4 regions of the Bacillus coreaensis genome follow, and region 1 is predicted to be linked to each of the others. Evidence: riboswitches for the same ligand, from Rfam matches in the RefSeq annotation. Region 1 holds a riboswitch; each other region holds the start of a gene.

Region 1 (3,178 bases):
TTCCATCCCCGTTGATATCCATATTCATTTCAGGTCCGAACAATTGCTTCTCAAACTTATCAATGACCGTATTTCCATTAAGATCTGCCTGAAATTTGTCCATATACCCATCCGTATTAAAATCCAATTTTTGAAATTGATCGAGCATATTGTCATTGTTTAAATCATTCATATCTGGCGAAAGTCCATTTTGCAGTTTTAATAGCTTAATATCATCGCCGTCAATCACGCCGTCCTTATTAATGTCCAATTCAATAGATGTAAATGGGTCAAAATCAAATGCCATCGTGTTTCTCTCCTTTTTATCGTCTATGTATTTAAGAATTCTTTCACTCTTTTTGTGGTATTCGAAAATTTTTGGCCTTGCTCTTTAATCGTAAACGTTAGAGCTTTTTCTAATTTGTCACCACTATCATAGGTGAATTGAAATGTATAGTTTGTACAAACAATATTATCAATATTTAGATCTTTCATTCTCCTCTCTTGCAATAATTGCTTGATCAGTTCCAAAGAAGGGCCAAATCCCAGCTTTCTAGAAACATTCAAAGACCGGAATTGCAGGTCCTCCTTCCCTAATTGTTGGTAGGCCTGGGCAAGATAGAAAAGATATTCCGCAACCTTTACATGATCAGATTCCAATTCACAGGCTAATGATAAGTAATGTACCGATTTTTCAAGGTAGATCCGACTTTGATTTTGATCGATTTCATTAATGCCCCTATAGAATTGCGATTTTCCAATCACCACCAAATCAATACTGCTATGGGTTTCTTCCTTTATATTTTTCATGGCTAACGCGAGGGCCGTGTCCAGACATTTCTGCGGATCGAACTTTTGAAACTCGTCATCTACTGAATTTAACCCCGCTGATACCCCTTGGGAAATAGCAAATCCAACGGGATTAAAAACCAACCTGGCCACATTCACACCAGACTTAACTTTCTTATAGGTTATAAAAGCCTCATAATAAAATATATAGTTTATAGGATTATATGGATTGTCCTTCATTTGTTCTTGTAATGTATCTAGCCCCGATGCACCTAAAATGGCATCACCTACAGCCGTGATAATCGGCAAGGAAGAAACTTCTTTTTTCACCCTTCTGGAAAGCCCGCCAATGTTTGTGATTTTTTCATTGTGATCTTTGCTATGTATGACATGTTTAATAATTTTTACTTCTTCATTCCGTTTAATGACAAAGCATTTTGTCATTTTGTCATGTAAGCCTTGTTTATTTTCCGTCCACCCTGCCATTGGAAAACCAATAATCGTAATAGAAGAAATATATCTGGCAAAAAATCGTCCAAATGCTTTTCCTGCAGTAATTCGATTCCCTTGGTCATCCGTAACGATAATTCCACACATCTTTTTGCCCAGCGTACCTTGGAGTGGTGAGCTTTCCAATCCGACATAATAGAGCAATCCTCCAAGGAACGTGAATATACCAAAGCTTTGATTGTTTAAAACGAGCAGGATGCTTGGAACACCGATCAAAATGCAATCAAATACATAAGCCCAAAACCTTAACCAAAAACCTGCGTGTGGATATATTTTTTCTATCCTTATTTGTTGGACAGATTTATTCCTTTCAGAGGATTTCAATAAAATTTTCTGACCGCAGTATGGACAAAACTTAGATTCATTTATTACTTTTGACCCGCAATTTGTACAAAACATATTAATCTCCTTTTATAACAAGAAAAAAGACTAAACGATACCGATTAGTCTTTCATCAAAAATCGGTAACTGGCTGGCATAATCTTTGATGTTAGCCCCTATAGCTTTGCGTCTCCATTTTTCAATGAATTTGCCTTTTCTAAACTATTAAGTTAGTAAAAAATGTAATCCAGACTAATAAAAAAGACCTATATCTAATATTATTATATGAGCAAATATTCCTAAATTCAATATATACTCCATAAATTTACAATATAATAGTATAAACTTTTCCCATTACAGGCATAAAATACTCATTACTCGCGTAGTTAGAATTTGAACGAAGAGTGTCAGCCGCTCCCCAGAGTCCCTTTTCTATAGCTTCTATATTTTCTAATGGTGACATTAATAATCTCCTTTGATAACTGATATAATTCATATTACCATATTATTAAAAAAGAGAATTTTATTAGAAATAACTACTATAATATTATCAAATTTTTATCATTTAGGATTATGGTAATACTTTCATTGTATATAAAAAACACTGTACCTCTTTACAGATACAGTGTACACTCTCAAAAATTTCGCCGTAACTTATGATACGGTTCACCACTATTAATCCTAAACTGTTTTTATCATTTTATCCGCACTCAAAAAATCCAAAAAAACAGAAACCTTATCTGGCTTCTGCATTTTCTTTTAAAACTATCCGAGCAACACACTCCACGTGTGTGGAGTGCGTAAACATAGATCCCTATCCTCTATATCTAATAGCTAACCCTTTCAAGAAATTACGAGCATAACGATCTCCACAGAACTTATAGTTTTTATGACCAACTTTTCTTAATAAGGCACTTATTTCTCCTTTGGTAACATGGACTCCTGCATCTTCTAGAATTTGAAGCATATCCTCACTTGTTAATGACAAAGCGATTTTCAGCTTTTTTAGTAGGAGATTATTCGAGCTTTCCTTTAGAGATGGAGCCTGTCTTTCAGGTTGACCTGGTTTTGGATCTTGCTTTCCTCTTTTAAAAATAATAAAGCCGTTTAAAAAGGCATCGAACATCTGATCATCACAGATGATCACATCCTCATTTTCCTCTTCTTCTTCATTTATTTTCGTGAGGATCTTTAATACCTCATCTTTAGTTACCTCAACTCCACCAAGTTTAAAGATTTCTACCATGTCTACATTTTTAATATCTAAAGCGTATCTTAATCTGATTAATATATCGTTATTATTCATTGATTTATCCCCCTGAAGATGGTTTACCTTACCTACTATAGCACTTGTCGTTACAAAAAATAAAATGGCCCCTGAAAATAAGGAGCCATTCGTCTGGTTCAGACTTATTAGACTGTGGATAACTTATTTTTCAGGATTTTTCACTTTTTTTATCCCGCTTTTATACAAAATGTGAATAAAATTGTGGATATTGTCTGACTTATCCAAAAAAACTGCCATTTATCCCTTTAAAATTAAACTAGTAACACTTTCAATGTGACTTGTTTGTGGGAA
Region 2 (3,178 bases), on a different contig from region 1:
AAAGAAAGGGAGAACAGGGAGAGGGGAAACAAGAGAAATGTCATGAAGAAAGGTGTGAGGAAAGCAAGATAAAACAGGGTTTCGCAACGGAAAAGAAGGAAGGGAAAGCATGAGCAAAAGTGGGAAAGGAAGCGGGTAAAACGATATGTAAACCTTAACTCTACTCCCCGTTATTTTTTTTCAAAATCTATGCACAGCTTATACACAAATGAGGAAAATGCATGAAAAAAGCAGGAACGTTTATTATTCTTTAGTCTGTAATGCTTATAAAATATCCTTCTACTACCATAATCTTTTTATCTAAGTTCCCAGAAGGTAAGAAGAAGGAATATCAATTACTTTATGTGATGGATTGCATGGCTAATATGTTTTCTATTTATTTTATTTTTATGGAATGTATTTGATGTTCCAAACCATGGTTTAGATAGAGCAGAACATCACTCTCTTTTATTTACTTGATGATCAAGGATTAACATATGATTTTATTGATAATAACCACTGTAGCTTGAATCGTAAGTGTTTTTGCTAATTCCTATACGTATTTCGCTTTTAGAAATGTATAATACTTCTTTCTTTGCTTCTTTTTGGGGCTCAGTGGCTAATATTTTTTAAGACAAGTATTGATTCTGATACATTCAAATATTAATGCTTTTTGTAATCTCTAATTATGAGTTCTTAGAGAGGAGTGAGTATGAGAATATACTATGTGTAATAGAAAAAGAGGTAGACAATCATACTGAATTGAAGTCTTCATACTTAATTAAGTATGCCATGATTGAGGCTGTAAATAATGCAGTTGAACATGGCGGTTTTCCTGTAAACATACAGTTTCTTACCAGTAAAAAGGAGTTTGGTTTTAAAGTCAGTGACAATGGTCGAGGTTTTCTTATAGAGGAGAAGATAAAACTAATTAATGATAAGGGGTTAGATATTCTTCTAACAGACTGTCTATATGAAGAACGAGGTAGAGGGATTTATATGATATATAAGATTGCAAATAGGGTAATTTATAACAAAAAAGGGAACTCGATAACTGTATTATTTCAGAAAATTGAACCTCTAAATTGAAATTAGTAATGTGTTGTAAATCACATCCTTTATTTGAAATATGTTTATAATAAACAATGGAAAGTATTGGTGTCTTTTGTACACAGTGGAAAAAATGTCACAGAATATCCACTTGAAAATAGTAAAATAATACTATATATTTTTCAAAGTAATAAAGGGGCAAATCTATTGAAAAATAGAGACGCAAAACTATAGGGGTTAAGGGCATAAATAGTCTAAGTCAGCCAGTTGCAAAAAAACCCTTCTTTTATTATTAAAAGAAGGGTTTTTTATAAAGGAGATATGTTGTGAAGTTTATATATATTCAATGTTGGTAAAGGTAACTATGATTTTAATATAACCAATAATATTCGATTGAAAAAATTAAAGATATAACTGAGATAGTTGGTACGCCTAATTATGTTAGTTGTATCTGAAGGAAGAGGTAATTTAATAACAATATTGGATCACGAAAAACTATCTGAGGTTATTTGAGTTATGTGATGAATGCTATCACTCTGAAGGTACTGAAATGGAGAGAAAGAAATGAAAATTAATATAAGCAGGAAATTAATATTAGGATTTTCTACTGTCTTATTATTACTGGCAACAGTTTCAATAATAGCGTATGTACAATTTACAATAGTTGATAAAAATTATAAAAATGTTATCGAGGATAGCTTCAAGAAGACAAAGCTGATCAGTGAAATGGAAAATACCATACTTAAAGAGCAGATATACTTACGTGGTTATTTAGTAAACAGTAATACAGAAACTCTCCAAAAATTTCAGGAATCATCACAAAATTTTTCCGAAGTAGTAGAAGAATTTCTAAGTTTTAATGTAAGTAACGAAGCGAAGGAAATAGTTAATGAGTTTGTAGCCGTAGAAAAGGAATACACTCAATTAGCTAATGAACTAATTGTTTTAAAAGATGAGAATAAGAATGATGAAATTACACAATTAATGGTAGAAAAGGGAAATGGATTAGCAACTAAAATTACGGAGGTTGGAGATAAAGCACGTTTATTTCAAGAGACAAGTACGACAGAGACAAGCAACAAACTTTCAGAGGACACAAAAACGAGTAAAATGCTTATTGTTATTATAAGCAGTATAGCTCTTGTTTCAGGTCTTTTCATAGCTTTATACATTAGTAGAAATATATCTTTACCTGTTCAAAAAATCTCAAAATCTGCAAAAAAAATTGCAGATGGTGATCTACTAATTGATGAAATAAGGGTTAGAAATAGAGATGAAATAGGGGATCTGACAGATTCCTTTAATCTGATGGTAAATAATTTAAGAGAGCTAATTTTCAAAGTTAGCAACACATCGGAAACTGTAGCGTCATCTGCTGAAGAGTTAATGGCAAGTGCTGAACAAACAAGTTCAGCTATAACTTCAATCACAACTGCTATACAAGAAGTGGCAAGTGGAGCGGAAGTACAGGGGAGTTCTACAAGAGAAAGTGCGAAATTAGTGTCCGAAATGTTAAATGGAGTCAAGCGTCTATCAGTTACTTCTACAAATGTTGCAGATTCAACTTCAGAAACAGCAATTCAAGCAAATACAGGAAATGAGATGCTACAAAAAGTAGTAGTACAAATGGAGTCTATAAATAATTCAACAAACGAAACAAATAAAGTGATTAGGGAATTAGATAGTAACTCTAAGCAAATAGGAGATATTATTGGTGTGATTACAGGTATAGCTGACCAAACAAACCTGTTGGCATTGAATGCGGCCATTGAATCGGCGAGGGCAGGAGAACATGGGAAGGGATTTGCAGTTGTAGCAAATGAAGTTAGGAAATTAGCAGAACAATCAAGACTTTCAGCAAGCCAAATTGCAAACTTAGTTCAGCTTATTCAAAGCGATGTTGTGCGGGCAGTAGATATGATGAATAATGGAACGAGTGAAGTAACTAAAGGAAGGGTTTTAGTTGAAGATACAGGAAAAGCATTTGGAATGATTATAACTGCTATTGAAAATGTGAGTGCTGAAATACAGGAACTATCTAATGTATCTGAACAAATGTCTACAAGTATGGAACAAGTAAATGCATCCATTGATCAGGTCATCCAAATTTCAAAACAATCCATTGATAATACTGCTGAAATAGCCTCTG
Region 3 (3,178 bases), on a different contig from region 1:
AATTAATATGTCCCCTGTATGACCATGGCACGGATACATACTTATTCCAATACTAGCTGATACATAAAACTCTCGGTCATTAATAACAATCGGGTCTTTTATTGCTTGTAATATTTGTTCAGCCACTGCTTTGGGTTGTTTCTCATTTTTCATCTTTTTCAAAAGGATGACAAATTCATCACCACCCATGCGGGTTACGATCCCTTTCTTCGGAATATTTGACTGAATCCGCCTTGCTACTTCACTTAAAACCTTATCGCCTACCGCATGTCCGAAAGTATCATTAAAAGGCTTAAAGCGGTCTAAATCAATAAATAAAATCGCAAACTCATCTTGTCTAGTAATTAATCGGTCGATAACATCCTTTAAAAATGGATATTCGGAAGATTAGTTAACGTATCATGCGAAGCCAAGTATTGGATTTCCTTTACTTGATTATCCCTTTCAATCGCTACACCTGTTAAGTAACTGAATACTTTAAGTAATTCGATTTCATAAGATTTTGGTTTCCGTACGTCAGGATGATAGATCGCAAATGTACCGAATAATTCTCCTTGCGACGATAAGATCGGAATTGACCAACAGGAATGCAATTGATAGCTCAACGGGATGGTCTTCCAGTTGGACCAAGATGGGTCAGTTTCAATATCCGAGACAATAGCTATCTCTTTCGTAAAAGCTGCATGTCCACAAGATGCAAAGTTCAAGCCAACTGGAAATCGGTCGATTTTCTTTAAAAAGCTTTCTGGAAAACTATGTGAATAACCATTACGTAACCAATTCTCACTCTCTTCATAAAACATAATGGAGCAAATACTGTTACTAGATAGTGCCTCCACAGCATTCACAATATTTTGAACAACATTAGTTAAGGGTTCACCTGACGCAATCATTTGTAGGGCTTTATATTGTTTAACACTAATGGCTTGGTATTTTTCTTGCTCAGTAATATTTCTACCTACTACAACTAAACTATCCTCATGTCCGTTCTCATCGTACATAGGAATCTTTCTTACATGGAACGTATAGTCATTCCCATCCATTCGAAACGATTCTTTTAATTGATATTCTTTTTTACTTAACCATGCTTGATTGTCTGAATGAACACAAATAGGTCCATAATTCTCAAACTTTTTGTATTTCTGTGCCAGCTGTTCATCCGTTTTCCCTATATATGCCCCTTCCTCAATTTCAAATAGTTGCAGGGTCTTTTGATTTGCTTCAATCCATCGTCCATTCACATCTTTTACAATTAAATAATCACTACTTGTATGAAACACTTTCTCCAATAAATCGAATTTTTGGTTGCTCATGACATTACCTTCTTCTTTTATATTTCTTTTGAAATGTTAAAGGGGTATGGTCCATACTTTGTGAAATATAGAAAAGACCTACACCCAAAGGGATATAGGTCTTCCAATTATTCCCTTGGTAACTCAGCCATCATAGTTCCTTTAGAACCGTAGATCTGTAGCTTTGCGTCCCCACCTTTCAATGGGTTTGCCTTTTTCAATTTTATTTTTATTTTAGCAAACCCATTATAGAAGTTTTGTCGAAAATAGTCGATAACTATGATAAAAGTCACTGTTTTTTATCAAAAATCACTCTTTATCCCTATTAATTATCTGATTATAATTTTTGCTTAAAAAACATGTTTATCAAATATATTTTAAGGGTAAAAGTTTTTGGGGAATTGTAAAGGGGGAACATCTCTTGGAATTTACATATCAAGCTTCTTTTGACTTAAAACACTTTATTGAAGAAAATAAAGAAAAATTTAAGAACTCACTTCTTTTAGAGGCTGTAAATGTAAAAGGTCGGATTGATGAAATACTAAGAATCGGTAATATCAATTTAGTTTCGAATGCTCAAAAGCTAGTAATCGACATTATCGATGGCAATGAGGATGAACTGAAAGCTTTTGCCAAGAAAGAAGGAATTGTATGGGCTACCCATTCAATTGAATTATCCTTCAAACTGGAATGGGTTCAAGCCATACGACGAACAATTTGGATGTTTATTCAATCGTTTAACACTCTTTCCAACAAATACGAGTTAGATGACTTCTTTCAGCTAGAGCTACAAATCAATAACCGAGTCGACCAGTTTCTGAACACTTTCTTTATAAGTTATTCAAAATACAAAGATTCCCTGATTGTTGCACAAAGACAACTAGTTGAAAATCTATCAGTACCTATTATTCCAATCACTTCTTCTGTATGTATTTTACCTTTAATTGGGTCGGTAGACTCCTTCCGAACTGCGATATTAGAAGAAAAGGTTCTAACAGAGATTGGAAAACTTCGTATTCAAACGTTAATCATTGATTTATCCGGAATTGGCGATATGGAACCTGACGTTATCGATCATCTTATGAAAATTATCGACGGCACTTCTATGATGGGTTGCCACTCGATTATCACCGGTTTACGTGCAGAAGTTGTGAAAAAAATGATTCATATAGATGTTTCAGCATTCTTTAAGAAAACAAAAACATTAGGAACATTGCAACAAGCATTAAGGCAATATTTTGTTCAGTAAAAAAACCAGGGGTGTTTATTCCCTGGTTTCTATATCGCAAATCGATGGTTACCAATTGTTTCAGTCACTTGTCTTGTTAAAATCCATGTATCCGTTGCAATTTCAGGATTATAAAAATATATAGCCTCTGAATCATTCTCTTTGTCAACCAAGGCTTCTTCTACAGCTTCCATTGATTCCTCATCCGCCGGCTTGTTAATCTCACCATTTTGTACAGGAGAAAATGCATACGTACCAGATACCTGCTCATATACAACTTCTTTGACAGTATCAGGGAATTCCTCATGCTCTACACGGTTAATAATAACCTCTGCAACAGCCACTTTCCCTTTATACGGCTCACCTTTTGCTTCCGCAGTTACAAGTCGGGCCATTAATTCCTTTTCCTGATCTGTAACATTAATTTCCTTTTCATATAATGTTGGGAATTTATCATGATTCTCTTTCATTAATTCAAGAGTAGAATTGTCAGTTTTACTAACTACTTTCCAAGATGTTTCTCCACTTTTCACTGAAAGAGTTTGTTCAGCTGCGCTCGAAGTAGTTTCGAAACCAACCAATGTGAACGATAGAGTAGAGAGAACAAGTAGTTTTTTTAGAATGTTCATAAAAAATACCTCCTTGCTTTCGATAACAA
Region 4 (3,178 bases), on a different contig from region 1:
GTTCCCCTCTACCTCCGACAAGGGCGGTGATTCCTCCTGTAGCGGGGGCGATAAAGGCTGCCCCACTTTGAAGCAGCTGATCAGACGTACTTTCAGGAAATAGGCTATTATCGTCATACACTTCTTCAGCCGCATTTTGAATGACTGGATTTAGTTCTGTATAAATTCTTAGACCACCTGAAAGAATCTCGTTTTCAGTTAGTTCATATTGTTCAATCGCTTCTGCAATGATATGGTCAACATAATAAGGGTATTTCCCTTTATAACCATCGATTTTTTTTCCTTCTAAAACGATTGTCTGTTCTTTTGCCTCGTTTCGTTCCGCTTCCGTAATATAGCCTTCTTCTTCCATAAGTGATAAAACAAGATCTCTTCGTTCTACCGATCGGTCCATATCCTTAAATGGAGACAAAATGGACGGGGCTTTTATTAATCCCGCTATCATAGCTGATTCCCCAAGAGTTAATTCACTAACATCCTTTCCAAAGTACGTCTGGGCAGCACGTTGGATTCCCCATGCCCCTTCACCAAAGTAGATTTGGTTTAAATATCTCTCCATAATTTCATCTTTTGAATACTTTTGTTCAATTCTTTTTGTAATAATAAGTTCTTTAAACTTTCTAGTATATGTTCGTTCTTGTGTTAAAAAAGCATTTTTAGCTAGCTGCTGTGTTAATGTACTACCTCCAGCCACGATTTCTCCACTCAGGGTGTTTTTTATCAAAGCCTTCGCAATGGCAAAATAGTTAATTCCATCATGCTTATAAAACCTCTGGTCCTCTGTTGCAATCACCGCATGTACAACAGTGTCCGGTATTTTCTCAATACTAACGCCTTCAATATTAGATGATGCAATTTTACTTGCGACCTCTCCCCTTTGATCAAAAATGATGGTTGGTTGTGGTGCAGGTTCTTCTAACTTGCTCACGTCTGTTGTCCAGATTAAGATGTTAAAAATCATAAAGAAAACGAGAGCCATACCTATAATTGCCGAAAGTATCTTGATTTTTGCGCTCTTTGAAGTAAAGGCACTCCAAGAAAACTTTGAGGTCTTCCTTTGTTGTCGTCTTTCCATTCTTCCCACGAAAAATTCTCCCACCTTTTGCTTAAAAAGTTAACTATTATGTTATACCCGATTTAGTAAAAATAAAATATCTGGGTTATTTTATAAAAAACAGCTTGAAGGTTTATACTACTTCATTTCTGGATACTCCTCACAGTGAATTTTTACCTGTATATTAAAATCCTTCCCGATAGTAAGATAGAAGTAGGAAATATCCGATAAGGGCAAACTTATAGAAATATAAGGACGCAAAACTACAGGGGCTAAGGTCAAATGAACTATGCCTGCCAGTTACCGAAGAGAATGTAGGACTACAGGACTATTCTTCGGGACTAGTCCTTTTTGTTTCAATAAAAGTCTTATGGATAAAGATTACTAAATTTATTCCAGGGAGAAAAATGGATGAAAAGAAAATGGACCGCTCCACTCGTTATCTCAAGTATGTTTTTGTTTGGTAACTCTGTACTTGCCGAGGAAACCGCCGACAGTTACGATCCAGGAACAACGCCTGATCAATTTATCTATACCATTGATCGATTAGTAGAAGACATTCAACTATTCCTTGCATCTAATGGATCAGAAGAAACAGATTTACTCCTTCAATTTGCGGAAGAACGTATCGCAGAGGCAAAGGCCATGTCCGAAGAAGAAAAACAAGTATTTGTTCAAGAAGCTATTGAAGACTATCTAAAAATACTTACAGATGCTGAAGAAACAATTGCTGAAATGATAATAAATGAAGAGATGAATGAGGAACAGGTTTTAGAATTAGATGAAAAGCTTGAAGATTCAATTGAATTAAATGAAGAAGTTGGCGAACTACTAGATGAAAGCTTACTAGAAGACGTTGAGGAGAAACAACAAGTTCTAGCCAAACTCCCTTCGATTGTAAATGCACTTGATGAAACAAAAGTAAAAGAGTTACGTGATTCCGGTTTGGGATATGGCCAAATTGTACAGGTATTTATCCTAGCTAATGCAACAGATAAGACCGTTGAGGAAGTTGGTGCTCTTTTTAATGGGGAAAACAAGGGATTTGGAGATGTTGCAAAGGAACTAGGCATCCATCCGTCTGAACTATCGAATGGAAAAAAGAAGGCTCCTAAACAAACCGTGTCCACTATAGAACAAGAGGAACAAATAAACCCAGATGTAGAAGGAACTGACGAAGAAAAGACAGAAACCGATGAAGTAAAGACAGAAGCAATTTCGGATAGCACTGAGGTTCAGTTAGCTTCTGTTGCAAAAAAGGAAAAATCTGTTCAGCAACCTTCAGAAGAACAACAAAAAGAAGAAACAAAACCCTTAGAAGAAGAACAACGCAAAGCAGCGGAAAAGCAAAAAGAAGAAGTAAATCGCTTAGCAGAAGAACAGCGTAAAGCTGCCGAAAAGCAAAAAGAAGAAGCCAAACGTCTAGCGGAAGAACAGCGTAAAGCTGCCGAGAAGAAAAGAGAAGAAGCCAATCGTCTAGCGGAAGAACAGCGTAAAGCTGCCGAGAAGCAAAGAGAAGAAGCGAAACGTCAAGCCGAGCAACAAAGCAAAAGTAACGAAAAGAACAAAGATTAATCTGTCAGCCACTGATTATTCAGTGGCTACTTTATTTTTTGTCAAATGAAAAAGCAGTGAAAATTCACTGCTTTTACCAACCCACTTATTTCTGTCCATGATTATTCTGATGATTTTGTTCTGTTTCACCTGAAGTACTTACAAGCCCATAACCTGTTGAACTTATTTCTAATTTTTGCTCGTTCTCTTCACTAATAGATAAAAGGCTTTTGTACTCATTGTTTTCTTTCGTCATGATGTGCCTCCAAATCTTAATATGTTTATATAGTGCGTCATAAGAAAAAGTTTATGACATGAGAGTCGAAAAATCAGAAACTTTCGCGTCATAAGTTATGCAAAAAGAGCATGAACTTTAATAGTTCCATGCTCCCCACAAACTTTTTTAATAATTAAACCGACTTCTTGAACCAACAATAACTAAAATTGCCGGAATGGTACAAATAATCATACCTAAAAAGGCAAGATTCGGGGAAATCTCATACAAGAATCCACCTATCAGTGTTAATACAGCGGTGCTTAAGCTTAAAGCAATCGCAGAATAAATTCCTT

Evidence for each region. Region 1 has a riboswitch for cyclic di-GMP ahead of ACQ5H4_RS22715 (RDD family protein). Riboswitches for the same ligand answer to the same signal wherever they lie in the genome.
Region 2: it holds a riboswitch for cyclic di-GMP, as region 1 does, so the genes downstream of both, ACQ5H4_RS17685 (methyl-accepting chemotaxis protein) here and ACQ5H4_RS22715 (RDD family protein) in region 1, are expected to answer to the same signal.
Region 3: it holds a riboswitch for cyclic di-GMP, as region 1 does, so the genes downstream of both, ACQ5H4_RS19625 (GAF domain-containing protein) here and ACQ5H4_RS22715 (RDD family protein) in region 1, are expected to answer to the same signal.
Region 4: it holds a riboswitch for cyclic di-GMP, as region 1 does, so the genes downstream of both, ACQ5H4_RS19425 (DUF5667 domain-containing protein) here and ACQ5H4_RS22715 (RDD family protein) in region 1, are expected to answer to the same signal.

What each region holds. Positions count from the first base shown of each region.
Region 1 covers NZ_JBOCCY010000027.1:2,824-6,001, reverse strand. The annotation lists gene ACQ5H4_RS22720 (hypothetical protein) at 1-286, opposite strand, end outside; gene ACQ5H4_RS22715 (RDD family protein) at 310-1,677, opposite strand; cyclic di-GMP riboswitch class I at 1,739-1,822, opposite strand; gene ACQ5H4_RS22710 (hypothetical protein) at 1,925-2,062, opposite strand; gene ACQ5H4_RS22705 (YehS family protein) at 2,414-2,905, opposite strand; gene rlmD (23S rRNA (uracil(1939)-C(5))-methyltransferase RlmD) at 3,125-3,178, opposite strand, start outside.
Region 2 covers NZ_JBOCCY010000013.1:77,310-80,487, reverse strand. The annotation lists gene ACQ5H4_RS17690 (ATP-binding protein) at 646-1,068, shown strand; cyclic di-GMP riboswitch class I at 1,217-1,304, shown strand; gene ACQ5H4_RS17685 (methyl-accepting chemotaxis protein) at 1,594-3,178, shown strand, end outside.
Region 3 covers NZ_JBOCCY010000017.1:71,744-74,921, forward strand. The annotation lists gene ACQ5H4_RS19620 (putative bifunctional diguanylate cyclase/phosphodiesterase) at 1-357, opposite strand, end outside; gene ACQ5H4_RS19625 (GAF domain-containing protein) at 366-1,313, opposite strand; cyclic di-GMP riboswitch class I at 1,428-1,515, opposite strand; gene ACQ5H4_RS19630 (STAS domain-containing protein) at 1,714-2,541, shown strand; gene ACQ5H4_RS19635 (cell wall hydrolase) at 2,571-3,149, opposite strand.
Region 4 covers NZ_JBOCCY010000017.1:29,292-32,469, forward strand. The annotation lists gene ACQ5H4_RS19420 (transglycosylase domain-containing protein) at 1-1,075, opposite strand, end outside; cyclic di-GMP riboswitch class I at 1,277-1,362, shown strand; gene ACQ5H4_RS19425 (DUF5667 domain-containing protein) at 1,466-2,629, shown strand; gene ACQ5H4_RS19430 (hypothetical protein) at 2,715-2,864, opposite strand; gene ACQ5H4_RS19435 (3-phenylpropionate MFS transporter) at 3,012-3,178, opposite strand, start outside.